Regions from separate parts of the Corynebacterium efficiens YS-314 genome, predicted to be linked through region 1. Evidence: riboswitches for the same ligand, from Rfam matches in the RefSeq annotation. Region 1 holds a riboswitch; the other holds the start of a gene.
What was found. Region 1 has a riboswitch for cyclic di-AMP ahead of CE_RS10330 (C40 family peptidase). Riboswitches for the same ligand answer to the same signal wherever they lie in the genome.

Region 1 (8,011 bases):
CGGTGCTGGAATCCTCGCGACAGCGATCACTCCAGATGCGCAGATCGCGACTGCCCAGCGAGATGATCAGGCACTGATCGCAGAGGGTAAAGACCTCTACGATGTCGCCTGCATCACCTGCCACGGCATGAACCTGCAGGGTGTTCAGGACCGCGGTCCTTCACTCATCGGTGTCGGCGAGGGCGCAGTGTACTTCCAGGTTCACTCCGGCCGCATGCCGATGCAGCGCAACGAAGCGCAGGCATCCCGTAAGACCCCTCGTTACACGGAGGCTCAGACCCTCGCCATCGCCGCATACGTCGCTGCCAATGGTGGCGGTCCCGGCCTCGTCTACAACGAGGACGGCACCCTCGCCATGGAGGAACTGCGTGGATCCAACTTCGACGGTCAGATCGACCCACTCGACGTTTCCCGCGGTGGCGACCTCTTCCGCCTCAACTGCGCTTCCTGCCATAACTTCACCGGCCGTGGTGGCGCACTGTCTTCCGGTAAGTACGCTCCGGTTCTGGACCCTGCCAACGAGCAGGAGATCTACCAGGCCATGCTGACCGGTCCGCAGAACATGCCTAAGTTCTCTGATCGTCAGCTCTCTGCGGATGAGAAGAAGGACATCATCGCCTTCATCAAGTCGACCAAGGAAACCCCAAGCCCGGGTGGTTACTCGCTCGGCGGCCTCGGCCCGGTTTCTGAAGGTCTGTTCATGTGGGGCATCGGCATCATGGTTCTTATCGCTGCCGCTATGTGGATTGGATCCCGTTCATGAGTAATAACACGAATAAGCAGTACACCACCCAGGAACTGAACTCCATGAGCAATGATGATCTTGCTCGCCTGGGCACTGAATTGGATGACGTCACCATTGCCTACCGCAAGGAGCGTTTCCCGGTAGCCAATGATCCGGCGGAGAAGCGCGCTGCACGTTCCGTGGGTATCTGGGCAGCTCTGGGTATCCTCGGTGGCATCGGCTTCCTGATCACCTACATCTTCTGGCCATGGGAGTACCAGGGCCACGGCGATGATGGCCTGATGTGGTACACCCTGTACACCCCGATGCTGGGTATCACCTCCGGTCTGTGCATCATCTCCCTGGGTATTGCCGGCGTTCTCTACGTCAAGAAGTTCATCCCCGAGGAGATCGCGGTTCAGCGTCGTCACGATGGTCCTTCCGAGGAAGTCGACCGTCGCACCCTCGTCGCTCTGCTCAATGATTCCTGGCAGACCTCCACCCTCGGTCGTCGTAAGGTCCTCCAGGGCCTGCTCGCCGGCGGTGCAGTGATGGCAGGTCTGACCATCGTGGCCCCGCTCGGTGGCATGATCAAGAACCCGTGGCGTCCACAGGATGGCCCGATGGATGTCATGGGTGACGGCACCCTCTGGACCTCCGGTTGGACCCTCCAGGAGCAGGGCGTCAAGCTCTACCTCGGTCGTGACACCGGAGCCATCGCCGAGTCCCACACCGGCGAGTCCGGTCAGCACTGGATCACCACCGGTGTGTCCCGTCTGGTTCGTATGCGTCCGGAGGATCTGGCCGCTGCGTCCATGGAGACCGTCTTCCCACTGCCTGCGGAAGATGTCAACGATGGCGATCTCTACGATCCCCAGCGCGACGTCTACACCAACCACATGCACTCGATCCACGGCCCACGTAACGCAGTCATGCTGATCCGTCTGCGCACCGCTGACGCGGAGAGGGTTATCGAGCGCGAAGGCCAGGAGTCCTTCCACTACGGCGATTACTACGCTTACTCCAAGATCTGCACGCACATCGGTTGCCCGACCTCACTGTATGAGGCCCAGACCAACCGCATTCTGTGCCCGTGCCACCAGTCGCAGTTCGACGCACTGCACTACGGCAAGCCGGTTTTCGGACCTGCTGCACGTGCGCTGCCACAGCTGCCGATCACTGTTGACGAAGAGGGCTATCTCATCGCCGACGGCAACTTCATCGAGCCACTCGGCCCGGCATTCTGGGAGCGTAAGTCATGAGTAACAAACTAGCTACAGTGGGAAACAATCTTGATTCTCGCTACACCATGGCCGGTGGTATCCGCCGCCAGATTAATAAGGTCTTCCCGACCCACTGGTCCTTCCTCCTGGGTGAGATCGCTCTCTACAGCTTCATCATCCTGATCCTGACCGGTGTCTACCTGACGCTGTTCTTCGATCCTTCGATCACCAAGGTCATCTACGACGGTGCCTACCTCCCCCTCAACGGTGTGGAGATGTCCCGTGCCTACATGACCGCTCTCGATATCTCCTTCGAGGTCCGTGGTGGACTGTTCGTACGTCAGATGCACCACTGGGCTGCGCTGATGTTCGTGGTCTCCATGATGGTCCACATGATGCGCATCTTCTTCACCGGTGCGTTCCGTCGCCCGCGTGAAGCCAACTGGGTCATTGGTGTCGTCCTCCTGATCCTGGGCATCGCTGAAGGCTTCATGGGTTACTCCCTGCCTGATGACCTGCTCTCCGGTGTCGGTCTGCGAATCATGTCCGCGATCATCGTGGGTCTGCCGATCATCGGTACCTGGATGCACTGGATGATCTTCGGTGGGGACTTCCCGTCGGACATCATGCTCGACCGTTTCTACATCGCGCACGTCCTGATCATCCCGGGCATCATCCTCGGCCTGATCGCCGCCCATCTAGCTCTGGTCTGGTACCAGAAGCACACCCAGTTCCCGGGTGCTGGCCGCACCGAGAACAACGTGATCGGCATCCGTATTATGCCGGTCTTCGCGGTCAAGTCCGTTGCCTTCGGAGCGATCACCCTCGGCTTCCTCTCCCTGCTTGCTGGTGTCACCACCATCAACGCGATCTGGAACCTGGGCCCGTACAACCCGTCTCAGGTCTCCGCTGGTTCCCAGCCGGATATCTACATGCTGTGGACAGATGGTGCGGCCCGTGTCATGCCGGCATGGGAGCTCTACTTCGGTAACTACACCGTTCCCGCTGTCTTCTGGGTTGCGATCATGCTGGGTATCCTCGTGGTCCTGCTCATCGCCTACCCGTGGATTGAGAAGAAGCTGACCGGTGACGATGCGCACCACAACCTGCTGCAGCGTCCTCGCGATGTGCCGGTCCGCACCTCCCTCGGTGTCATGGCACTGATCTTCTACATCCTCCTGACCATCTCGGGTGGTAACGATATCTGGGCATACCAGTTCGATGTGTCCCTGAATGCCATGACCTGGATCGGCCGTATCGGTCTGATCGTCTTCCCGGCCATCGGTTACTTTGTCACCTACCGTCTGTGCATCGGTCTGCAGCGCTCCGACCGTGAGGTTCTGGAGCATGGCATTGAGACCGGTGTGATCAAGCAGATGCCTAACGGCGCGTTCATTGAGGTCCACCAGCCACTCGGCCCGGTTGACGAGCACGGCCACCCAATCCCACTGCCATACAGTGGTGCGAAGGTGCCGAAGCAGCTCAACGAGCTCGGGTTCGCTGAAGTTGAGTCCCGTGGTGGATTCTTCGGACCAGATCCGGAGTCCGTCGCCACTAAGGCCAACGAAATCGCTCACGCCAATCACCTGGAGGAGGTAGCCACCCTGGCTGCCATCCAGGAGGAGAATCGTAAGCGTGACCAGGCGGAGGGACGGATTTAATTCCTTCCCCTCGTAGTTGAAGCCCCCGCAACAGCGGGGGCTTCTTGCGTTTGTGGGCAATGACAGGTCCACAGTGTGTGGGTGACCAATTCGGTGGGGCAGCGCTCCACACACCTACTCCCAGGCCCTCAGGTCGAGACCAAGACTGCCACAGCGTCATCGTCTGATGAGACCACCCTTGTTAGTCCTGGGCTGTATCTATGGTGGTCTGTTCGACGATGGGGTGGGACGGGGTGCGGCGGGGATGCGGCAGCAGGGTGCGGAAGCGTCCAGACCGCACTGGGGTGCCAGGATCGTGCTTCGGAACCGGTTGTATGCTCTGTCCCGGTGCAGTCGGTTCCGCACGCGTTCCCCAGAGTCGGTTCATCACCTTATATATAGGTCAGCCACCCGGTCGCGTTGAACGGACCTGCCGTCCGTGAGATCCCCCTCGCGCGGACGGGCCTGGGGTGTGAGCGGGGACCGGGTAGGGGGCGGGGTGGGGGATCAGTGCCGTGGGGCAGCTGACGACGCCTGACGCCCCCCACACAGGCAGTATCTGGCCGGGTCCACACCGTGCGTTACTAGATACCGCGGTGGGATGGTTGTGGACCCTGTAGGACGCGCTGAGCACTCTATCCGCCTGTCAGCTGTGGCATCATGGTCGACTGTCGTCGGCAAATTGGCCCTGCGTGCCCTCACCGGCTCCCCCTGTCGCTGTGGCTCAGCCCCGAGGTATCTGCCCCAGCCACTGTGCTGGATGTGCCTCTTCTCTGAGCCATCCCGGCGCCCGGGGTGGCTGGTCCGTGTGAGGTGGGAAGAACCCAGGGTTAGCGTGGGGGAGCTGTCTGGAAGCGGTGTCATTTTCGGAGCGATCCCTCTCTCCAGCCATCTTGTGACGAAGGTCATATCGCCTTCTTTGGCTCGGAACATGTTGAGGATTCTGACAATTCAGGAGCGGCTTATCGGTGAATTTAGGTGAAACCTAACAACCGTGGTCGCCTGAGGTTTTTGCCTATGGCCCAACCGGTCTGAAAAGTCCTACCTGTGTTTTGCCTGTCTGCGGGTTTCGGAACTGATACCCCTCAATAACAGTTCAATAACAAGTCGGCGCAACGGTTACGGCTAGACATTCCCCGATATGGTTTCGTAACCTGATTGAGACCTTGCGGGGTTGAGGAGAACGGAACTTGAAATCCGGCCTCGATCCCGAGCAAAAGAAACAATAGAAAATGTCTAATCGCGAATCCGTGAACTGAACAAGATCCCTCCCGGGGATCGGATGCAGAACACGATGCGAGCCGGGGAACCACAGTGTTCCTGGGGTGAATTCTCCATGAGGGTCCGATCAGTAGTCAACCGCGCTGATCCGGATGGAATGGGGATAGGGGCCTTCCGCTCCGAATCCGACAGCTAACCCGGCAGACCAACAGGAAGATTTGGAGTTTCATCACATGGGCAAGCACCGTCGCAGCAACCCGAGGGTTACCCGTAACGCCGCTGCAGTTTCCGCAGTCGCACTTGGCACCACCGCCGTTATCACCAACCCCGCTCAGGCTGCTGAGGTTGTCATTCCCAACACCGGTTTCTCCGTTGAGATCGCCGGCATCGAGAACACCCCGGGTCTGAACAACGTTCCCGGTATCGACCAGTGGATCCCCTCCCTGTCCAGCCAGGCTGCACCCGCCGCCTACGCTGCTGTCGTGGAGGCGCCCGCTGCCGTGCAGGCTGCTCCTGCACAGAGCACCGGCCAGGCCATCGTGGATGCTGCACGCTCCAAGATCGGTGCTCCCTACGGTTGGGGTGCCACCGGTCCAAACGCCTTCGACTGCTCCGGTCTGACCTCCTGGGCCTACAGCCAGGTGGGTAAGTCCATCCCCCGCACCTCACAGGCACAGGCTGCCCAGGGCACCCCGGTTGCCTACTCCGACCTGCAGGCCGGTGACATCGTCGCTTTCTACTCCGGTGCCACCCACGTGGGTATCTACTCCGGCCACGGCACCGTGATCCATGCTCTGAACAGCTCCACCCCGCTGTCCGAGCATTCCCTGGACTACATGCCGTTCCACTCCGCGGTGCGTTTCTAACTTTCTCGCGCAGGAAACCCACAGAAAACCCGGTCGATTCCGACCGGGTTTTCTGCTTTCCCCCGCAGTCGCGGATGTCAGCAGTGTCACCGGTCCGATTAACAATTCACCAGCATATTGCAGTAAAGTTATAGATCCGTAATGCTTTACCGGTGCGGGGGATATCGCATCATGAGGAGGTCATGACATGGTTGGACGTCGCTGGGTCACGTTGCTGCTGCCAGGGTTGTTTGTCGCGTCTCTCCTCACCACGCCCGGTGTCGTCCACGGGCAGGAGATGGATGATCTCATCGCGGAGATCGAGCAGGTCTCCCAGGAGGTCTCCGCCCGTAATGAAGAGGTCAAGGCCACGGAGCTGGACATCCAGCTGCGTGAGGACTCGATCAACCAGCTGCGGGATCAGCAGGAGGTTTATCGTCGTCAGGCTGAGGAGGCCACCGCCACCGCCGAGGCCCACCGCGGGGACCTCAAGCGCATTGCGCAGACGAGGTACCGGAGAACGGTCATTGATCCGCTCACCGTGGCCATCTCCGGGGAGAACCCGCAGCACGCCATCGACCGGGTCAGCTATCTCAACTCCCTGACCCGCAGTACCGCAGATGTCATCGATGATCTCACCACCGCCACGGACGAGGCCACGGAGAAACTCGGTGAGGTCAACCGGCTGAAGGCCGAGGCGGATTTCCAGCTCGGGGAGCTGCGGATGCAACTCGAGCAGCAGCTCCGGGAGCGGGAGGAACTGGATCGGAAGAAAGAGGAGATCCAACTGCGGGTGGACAACCTTACGGAGGAGTTGCGTCAGCAGTGGGTGGAGAAGAACGATCCTGTTGCCATTGATGTGGCGGATTTCGCAGCGGGCTCCGGTGGTGCGGTGCAGGCCGCCCTGTCCAAACTCGGTGCGCCCTATGGGTGGGGAGCCGTCGGTCCGGATCAGTTCGACTGCTCCGGGTTGATCTACTGGGCGTTCCAGCAGCAGGGGAAAACCCTGCCCCGTACCTCGCAGGCTCAGATGGAGGGTGGCACACCGGTTGCCCGCGACGAGCTCCAGCCCGGGGATGTCGTCGGCTACTATCCCGGTGCGACTCACGTCGGGCTCTATATCGGTGATGGCAAGATTGTGCATGCCTCGGACTACGGGATCCCGGTTCAGGTGGTATCTGTTGATTCGGCACCGTTTTACGGAGCCCGACGTTATTAACAGCTCCTAATAGCTACCCACAACCGACACCGGTCAGGAGGCCTGCCGTGAATGCCGGCAGCAGACGAAGAACCCTTGTTGTCACCAATGACTTTCCTCCCACGGTCGGCGGCATCCAGTCCTATGTCCGGGACTTCCTGGCCACCCAGGACCCGGATCTGATCACCGTGTTCGCCTCCACCCAGGATGCTCCGGCGGCCACCGCCTTCGATGCCTCCCTGGCCTATGAGGTGATCCGCTGGCCGCGCACGGTCATGCTGCCCACACCCACCACCGCGTATGCCATGGGGGAGATCATCCGTGCCCGGGGGATCGACAACGTCTGGTTCGGTGCCGCAGCACCCCTGGCGCTCATGGCACCCCAGGCGCGTGCGGCGGGTGCGACGAGAATCATCGCCTCCACCCACGGTCATGAGGTGGGGTGGTCGATGACCCCGGGGGCCCGCCAGATGCTGCGCCGCATCGGGGAGCAGGCCGACGTGCTCACCTACATCTCCGATTACACGTTGCGACGCTTCCGCCCCGCCTTCGGTTCCCACCCGCAGTTCGTGCACCTGCCCTCCGGTGTGGACACGGACGTCTACCGCCCGGCCACCGCGCAGGACCGGGTCACTACGAGAATCCGGTGGGGTCTCGCACCGGACACCCCCGTGATCACGTGCATCTCCCGCCTGGTGCCCAGGAAGGGCCAGGATAAGCTCATCCAGGCCATGCCCACGGTGCTCGGTGAACACCCGGATGCGGTCTTGATCATCGTCGGTGCGGGCAGGATCGAACAGCGGCTACGCTCCATGGCACACCCCCTCGGTGATGCCGTCCGCTTCGCCGGGCGCCTGGACCACGCGGAGATGGTAGCCGTCCTGGCGGCCTCCGATATCTTCGCCATGCCGGCCCGGACCCGCGGTGGGGGCCTTGATGTGGAGGGCCTCGGGATCGTCTACCTCGAGGCGCAGGCCTGTGGCGTGCCGGTCATCGCCGGGCAGTCCGGTGGAGCACCGGAGACGGTGACGCCGGCAACCGGGCTGGTGGTGGATGGCCGGGACGTCGACAAGCTCGCTGCGGCGGTGGCCGGGCTGCTGTCGGACGCCGAGGCACGCGCGAACATGGGGCAGGCCGGGCGCCGGCATGTGGAGGAGTCC
Region 2 (8,011 bases), 1.3 Mb from region 1:
ATGGCGCCGACGATCACCAGGACGGGGGCGGCGGCCTCGATGGGGACGATCTCATACAGCGGGGTGAGGAACATCGCGAGGAGGAACAGACCACCGGTGACGATGTTCGCCAGGCCGGTGCGGGCACCGTCGGCCACACCCGCGGAGGAGTCGGCGAAGACGGTGTTGGAGGATGCGGAGACCGCGCCACCGACGATGGCGCCGGCACCCTCAACAACCAGGGCCTTCTTGATGTCCGGCAGGTTGCCGTCGGCATCGGTGAGGTTGCCCTGCTTGCCCAGTGCCGTCATGGTGCCCATGGCGTCGAAGAAGTTGGCCAGCACGAGGGTGAAGACCAGGAGGCTGGCGGCGAGGACGCCCACGCGGGTGAAGGCGCCGATGAGGTCGACTGCACCGACCAGGGACAGGTCGGGCACACCACCGAAGGAGTCTGGGATGCCCGGAACCGCGAGTGACCAGCCCTCGGGGTTGGGTTCACCGTCCTCGAAGGAGGCACCCGCCCCGAAGATCGCCTCGGCGATGATGGCCACGATCGTGGTGCCCAGGATGCCGATGAACAGGCCGCCACGCACACCGCGGACAACGAGGATGCCACACAGCAGGACACCGATGATGAACACCAGGGTGGGCCAGGAGGCAATCGACCCGTCGATACCGAGGGTGACGGGGACGGTGGTTCCGGCGGCATCGGGGATACGCCGGACGAACCCAGCATCCACCAGACCGATCATCGCGATGAACATGCCGATGCCGACACTGATGGCTGCCTTCATGGACTGCGGGATGGCGCGGAACACCGCAACGCGGAATCCCGAGACAGCCAGGATGACGATGACGATACCGTCGATGACGACCAGGCCCATCGCCTCCGGCCAGGTCAGTCCCTCACTGGCGACGAGGGTGACCGCAACCAGGGTGTTCAGGCCCAGGCCCGCCGCGATACCGAAGGGGTACCGGGCGATGAGACCGAAGGCGATGGTCATGACACCGGCGGCCAGCGCGGTCACCGCCGCGACCTGGGGGATACCGAGGGTGTTACCGTTGACATCCTCGGTGGTACCGAGGATCAGCGGGTTGAGGATGATGATATAGGCCATCGCGAAGAAGGTGACCACACCGGCACGGATCTCCGTGGCGATGGTCGACCCCCTCTCGGAGATGGAGAAATAACGGTCCAGGACACCCCTGGGCTCCGTTGCGTTTTTCGACGTCATGACCGCAAACCTGTTTCTATGCTGGGAAGCGCCCCCGGCTGGGGACGCACTGAAAGCGACGCGTCTGCATCCCGTCCACTGCCTGCGACACAGGTGCCATTGATGGGGCCCTCCCGCAACCGGCAAGCAGTTAGGTGCTATGAGTGCGTGGAAATTGTTTCACCCCTACCCGGTGACAGGCAACTCCAACGGAGAAAGAACGGGCAATTAAGGACCTTCATCAACTGCCCCACCCGCTGAGATGCTACTGTTTGGCTGTCCTCCATTTATGGGGAAGTTGTTCGGCAGGCGTCAGTTCTAGAACGGAAGGTGCATCGACACACCGTGGTGGCCACAAGTTTTCACATGCTCAACGGCCGGGTCCGGGCGTTTTCCGCCCATATGCAACGGCTGGTCACCCAGATCCCCGCAGCAGCTGCGTACGAGGATGAGATCCGCGAGAAACTACGCTGCGCAGGACCCGATGTCTTTGTCACCATCCTGGCGGAGAACCACGGTTACAACGTGGAGATCCGCCCCTCCCGCCCCTTCTCCCCCACCATCACCGTGGATGCGCACGGACACACCGATGAACGGGAGAGCCCCGGTATCAGGGGCCGTGATCAGGCCTGGCAGTCCCGCGCCCAGGCCGCCTCACGCCGCCGCGGTGCTGACACCGGCCTGCTCATCAACGAACGCGGAAGGGCCATCAGCCCCATCGAGGGATCATTCCTCGTTCTCCAGGGTGACATCGTCTTCCATTCCACCCACGAGCGTGCGCTGCCGTCAGTACTGGAGACCCCGGTGATGAACTACCTCCTCACCCAGGGCGCGACCCCGAAGGCCCGCCCGGAGGGTTTCGACATCGAGGAGATGCGCCGCGCCGAGGTGTGGTTCATCAGTTCCTTCAGCGGTATCCAGCTGGTGGAGGCATGGATGGAGTACGGCAGTGTCTTCCGCATCGGCGAGAAGCGACCGGTGGCCGCGTTCATGCCCACCTTCTCCGAGGTGAACCAACACCTGTGGGATGAGGCGGAGACGGTTTAGACTCAGCAGTCATGCTGCCCAATAAACTGTCTGCCATCCCCGTGGTGCTGTCCATCACCCTGTCGTCAGTCCTGTCATCCGGGTGTTCCACGGCTACCGACGCCCCCGGTTCCCCGGAATCCTCCCCATCACCCACGGGAACGGTTGAGCGCCTGGTCCCGGAGATCATCACCGTCCATCCCTTCGATGACACCGTCTTCACCCAGGGCTTGGAGGTCGATGGGGATCAGCTGCTGGTGGGCACCGGCCAGTACGGTGGTTCGGAGATCTTCCGCACCACACTCGACGGGCAACGGTCCGATGTCCACCAGCTGGAGGACCGGTTCTTCGGTGAGGGTGTCACCCACACCGGTGATCATGTGTGGCAGTTGACCTGGAGGGCGGGAACCGCCTTCAAACGGGAGGCGGGAACCCTGGAGGAGATCGACCGGGTCTCCTACGAGGGTGAGGGCTGGGGTCTGTGTTCCCTCGGGGACACCCTCATCATGTCGGATGGCACCGATGAGATCCGCCACCTGGATCCGGACACCTTCGCGGAGACCTCCCGGGTGGAGGTCACACTCGCCGGGCAACCGGTCACCGGGATCAATGAGCTCGAGTGCGTGGATGGTGAGGTCTACGCCAATATCTTCCTCGACACCGACATCATCCGGTTTGACCCCACCACCGGTGAGGTCACCGCCGTCATCGACGGTTCGGTGCTGCCCAACAACGCCCTGCCCGATCCGGACAATGTGCTCAACGGCATCGCCCACATTCCCGGAACGGACCGTTTCTACCTCAGCGGCAAGCGTTGGCCCGACCTCTACGAGGTCCGGTTCGTCGGCGCCGATCAGCGCTGACTAGAATCAGGTTCCATGGCTAGCCGGAAGACCAAACGCAAGAATTTCATCCAGATCGCGACGCTGCTCGTGGCGGTGGTGGTTGTGGTGGTGATCTCTGTTGTGTTCCAGAACTGGTGGAACAACCGCCCAGAACCGGAACCGGAGACCGTCTCCATCACCGCCAGCTCACCCGCCGGTGAGATCGAGGTCTTCCCCTACAGCATCTGTGAGCCGGGTGTGGAATGCGCGGAGAACGAGGTTCCCACCCTCGAGGTCGGTGCGGATGAGGAACTGCGGCTGACCATCCCCGAGATCATCCACGACCACGACTGGTACCTGCTGACCATCTACGATGATCCGGCAGCCAACGACGAGTTCTACCACACCAGTTACGAAACAACCGAGGTCACGGTTCCCGGTTCGGTTGATCCCGTGACCGAGGGCGGAGAACGTCCCCGTCTGGTGGTCGTGGAGGTGACCTCCGTGATGATCGGAACGGATGACAACGGCGAGGAGACCCCCTACACCACCACCTGGTCCCTGGCCACTGTGGAGCAGTAGAGGAACAGCAGAGGCCACCGCGGCATCACCTCGTCGATGCACCACTCACACAGATAGGACAACGGTCCCCGGGGTTCAGGTCATTCTGAACCCCGGGGACCGTTGCTGTGTCCGGTTCGGCCACCCGGGTCGACCCCGGTTGGCAGGCCCGCTGGTTATGCCTCGAGTTCCTTGGCCACGGCGCGCAGGATCTTGGCCACCTGCTCCCCGACCTTGCGGTCGGGGTAGTGGCCCTTGAGCAGCGCCGGTTGCACCGTCCCCTCCAGCATAGTCACCATGTCGGAGATGATTCCGTTGAGTTCCTCCGGCTTGTAGGTGTGCTGTGGGCGACGGCGGGGGGTTTCCAGCACCTTCACGCGCAGGGCCTGGGGGCCTTTACGCCCTGCGGCGAAGTCGAATTCGATGCGCTGTCCCTGGTGGAGTTCGGTGACTCCCTTGGGCAGGACCTGCTTGCCCACGAAGCAGTCCTCGCCACCCGGATTGGAGACAAAGCCGAAACCACGCTCAGGGTCATACCATTTCACAGTTCCGACAGGCACGTGCCCTCACCACTTTCTTCCTCAAAAAAACCAACCACTAGCTAAAAGTACGAAGAGACTATTATACACCCCACCCGGTGGCGCTAAAATCCTTCCGGAAACCGGCTTAGTTACGAAAAGATCCATTTTGTGACATACATCATACACCCCTCGACCATCGGGGTGACCTGCACAAATTCCACCTCCGCGACCCCCGGTTTGGTGAAGAACGGATAAAAAACGTGACACAATCGTGACCTTCCGATTACGGTGTCCCTCAGGCATTGCAACAGTTCGCCGAATCCGGCTCATCGCCAAACCCTGTCTGGGGCCGGAGGGGAACACACCGCAGATGCATCAGACCTACAAACCACACACGCTTCTACCTTGTAGAAGACTTGCAGACAGGGACGGGGAACCCACCTGCCCACCGCGGGCACCGGAGGTAACTCCTTGGGGTGAAGCCGAAGTTCTCCTTCGGCAGGGCACATCCTCCGCCCTAACCCGACAGCTAACCTCGACGGCGACAGATGAGAGGACATGCTTTTCATGGGACGTCATTCCGCCAAGACCGCCACCCCGTTCGTCAAGATGGCTGCCACCACCGTTGCCTTCGGTGCCGCCGCTGTGGCCTTCGCCCCGGCCGCCTCCGCAGCCCCCGACTCTGACTGGGACCGTCTCGCCAACTGCGAGTCCGGTGGAAACTGGGCCATCAACACCGGCAACGGCTACCACGGTGGCCTGCAGTTCTCCCCGAGCACCTGGCGCGCCTACGGTGGCGACGAGTTCGCACCGTTTGCCTACCAGGCCACCCGCGAGCAGCAGATCGCCGTCGCCGAGCGCACCCTCGCCGGTCAGGGCTGGGGCGCATGGCCCGCCTGCTCAAGCAAGCTGGGACTGAACTCCGCCCCCACCCCGCGCAACCTCAACCCCGCTCCGGCACCTGCCCCGGCTCCGGCAGCACCGGCCGAGTACCGTGCCACCGTGGACACCAACACCAACCCGGTTGTCGGTTCCAGCGACCTCAACACCGTCCAGGGCATCTACGATGCTGTCTCCGGCACCCTGGCGCAATACGGTGTGCAGGTCCCCGCCGAGATCCAGGCGCACTACAACGCCTTCATCGGCCGCTAAACCTACCTGCCCGTCGGTGCTCCACCGACTGCACCGGCTCCACCGGCTGGATCACAAGGGGCGGGCCCTTCCCCATCGCGGGAGGGCCCGCCCCTTTCGTGTCTGCACCCGGGGATGAGAAGACCCCCACCCTGACGGACCGGTGATCGGTCTGCCGGGGTGGGGGTCTGCTTCAGGACCCGCGGAAACTCTCTAGCGGTTGATACGGGTGTACGGGTGGACGTAGCCGATCGTCTCGGCCGGGACCGGGAATTCCATATCGTCGCCCCATGGGCTGGACGCGCCAGCATAGGGAGCAATGAGTTCAGTGACTACGTGACCTTCGCTTGGGTCGTGATCGGGCCAAGCCGGATCAACGTAACCCTTCTTCTCTACATTTGCCATGTTTCCCATTCTCTCAAATCCGACAGACAAAAGTCACCTCAACTGCACCTAAACTTGGGGACATCATGAAAAAAGATTCCCCCGTTCCCACCCTCACGGGGTGGTTGGAACAGCTCGACGATGACCAACTGTCTGGAATTCTCCGTAACCGACCCGACACCGCCCTTCCCCTACCACCTGGTTTAGGTTCCCTTGCTGCACGTTTACAACTGCGGGCCTCCATCCAGCGCGCCGTCCACAAACTATCCGCCCTTGAGTTGGCGGTGCTGGAGGCCGCCGCCAACGCGGGTGCGGAACTCAACCCGATTACTGCCCCCGAAGTGGTGGAGCGACTCCACCGTGCGCTGCGTCATTCCGCAGCCGTGCCCACCGCCGAACAGATCGGTGAGGCGCTTAACCGTCTCCGGCAGCTGGCGCTCGTCTTCGGTGGGGAGCGGTTCATTATCCTGCCTGAGACCATGGCCACGCTTCCCACCAACTGGCAGCTGTTGCCGGAGGAACACGGGAGGAGCCTGACGTTCGGGGAGGCGTCGCAAAGCATTGAGGCGCTGCCCGCACGTCACCGCAAGATCCTGGTCACGCTGGTCACCTCCAACGGGCTGGGGCTCACCCGCGACGCCGCGCTGTCCGCGGATCCCGCGCGCCCGATCCCGCAGCTGATCAAGGCGGGTCTGCTCTCGCGTGTGGATGAGCAGACCGTCAAACTGCCGGGCGTGGTGCGGCGCGTGCTGGAGGGCCAGGAGGACACCGCCTGGCGTGTGGTGCCCGTCGAACCCAGCGCGGTCCCGGGCGCGGACGATGCGGGTATCGCCGCGGGGTTGGAGGTGGCGCGCCTGCAACGGATGCTTATCGACGCCCTCTCCACCGCCCCGGCATCCACCCTCAAGGAGGGAGCGCTCGGCGTGCGCATGGTCACCCGGCTGACCCGGGAACTGCAGGTGGATGAGCAGCAGGTCGCCAGGGTGGTCAGCCTGGGTGTGTCCAGCGGGCTGCTGCGCCGCGGGGTGCCCGACCCCCTCCCGGCCGATGACGACGGCGGTGACTATATCGCCCCGACCCCGGTGGCCGATGAGTGGCTGCAGGCCACCCTGGCCGAGCAACTCGCCCACCTGATGCGGGGTTGGTGGACGCAGACGTACGCTGCCTGGCTGGTCGGCGAGGCCGATGAGAAGAACAAACCCATCCACCTGCTCAGCCCGGCCTCGCGACGGGATGCGCTGCCGGAGACCCGCGCCATGATCCTGCAGTCCCTGACCCGGGTTGGTGAGGAGGATCTGGAGGCGGATCTGTTCTTCCACCACCCCCTGGCGGCATCGCGCATCCCGAGGGAGACCATCCGCCACCTGCTGGAGGAGGCCCGCTGGATCGGCGCGGTGGCCGGGGGTGGTGTGACCTCGCCGGCGCGGGTACTGACACAGGCCCCGGCGGGTGTGATCCCGGAGATTGCAGACATCGCCGTGGCGGTCCGCGCCCCGAAACCGGTGGACTACTTCATCGTGCAGGCCGATTACACCGTCATGGTGCCCGGTCCCCTGCAACCGGAGATGCAGAAGATCATCGGGCAGCTCGCCGATCTGGAGTCCCCGGGCCTGGCCAGTGTCTACCGCATCAGTGAGGCCTCGCTGCGCCACGCGATGGATCTGGGACTCACCGCCACCGAGATCGAGGATTTCCTCACCCAGCACAGCGCCACCGGGCTGCCCCAGTCGGTGGCGTATCTGCTGCAGGACATCGCCCGCCGGCACGGCACGCTGCGTGGTGGGCCCGCCCTGTGTTATCTCCGCAGTGATGACCCGGCCCTGCTGCACTCCGCGGTGGAGGCGGCAGGGGCGCTCGGGTTACGTCAGATCGCGCCGACCGTGGCGGTGTCCAACGCCTCCCTCATCGAGGTGATCACCGCCCTGCGCAAGGCCGGGATGCAGCCGGTGGCGGAGGATGCCCTGGGTGCCAGCCTCGATCTGGCACCACGGCCGGCCCGTGTGCCGGCCGCGGAACAACCCCGGTCCGCCGGCCCCCTGGATGAGAGCCGCATCAGGGCGGCGGTGGCCGCGATCCGGCGGGAGGAGGTGGCACGCACCGGAACGGTCTCGGATCAGCCCACCCTGGCGGTGCTGCAGGCCGCGGTGCGGGGACAGCGGACGGTGACGCTGGGGTTCGTCGACAAGCAGGGGGTTGCGGTGCACCGGACCGTCAAGCCTCTGACGGTCAACGCCGGTCAGGTCGACGCGCTGGATGAATCCACCGGTGCCGTGCACCGTTTCATGTTGCACAGGATCACAGAGGTGATAGTGGACTAGCGGGAAAACAGTGACATAATGGAGGTTTGTATATCGATAGGAGACACATTTAG

Region 2: it holds a riboswitch for cyclic di-AMP, as region 1 does, so the genes downstream of both, CE_RS04585 (resuscitation-promoting factor Rpf1 domain-containing protein) here and CE_RS10330 (C40 family peptidase) in region 1, are expected to answer to the same signal.

What each region holds. Positions count from the first base shown of each region.
Region 1 is NC_004369.1:2,205,954-2,213,964, reverse strand. It holds gene CE_RS10345 (cytochrome bc1 complex diheme cytochrome c subunit) at 1-763, shown strand, start outside; gene CE_RS10340 (cytochrome bc1 complex Rieske iron-sulfur subunit) at 760-1,986, shown strand; gene CE_RS10335 (cytochrome bc1 complex cytochrome b subunit) at 1,983-3,608, shown strand; cyclic di-AMP (ydaO/yuaA leader) riboswitch at 4,854-5,029, shown strand; gene CE_RS10330 (C40 family peptidase) at 5,042-5,674, shown strand; gene CE_RS10325 (NlpC/P60 family protein) at 5,862-6,872, shown strand; gene CE_RS10320 (glycosyltransferase family 4 protein) at 6,920-8,011, shown strand, end outside.
Region 2 is NC_004369.1:940,645-948,655, reverse strand. It holds gene CE_RS04610 (NCS2 family permease) at 1-1,214, opposite strand, end outside; gene CE_RS04605 (hypothetical protein) at 1,542-2,240, shown strand; gene CE_RS04600 (glutaminyl-peptide cyclotransferase) at 2,252-3,082, shown strand; gene CE_RS04595 (DUF2771 domain-containing protein) at 3,098-3,625, shown strand; gene CE_RS04590 (cold-shock protein) at 3,781-4,164, opposite strand; cyclic di-AMP (ydaO/yuaA leader) riboswitch at 4,511-4,685, shown strand; gene CE_RS04585 (resuscitation-promoting factor Rpf1 domain-containing protein) at 4,693-5,277, shown strand; gene CE_RS14820 (hypothetical protein) at 5,470-5,661, opposite strand; gene CE_RS04580 (helicase-associated domain-containing protein) at 5,727-7,958, shown strand; gene CE_RS04575 (DNA repair helicase XPB) at 8,011-8,011, shown strand, end outside.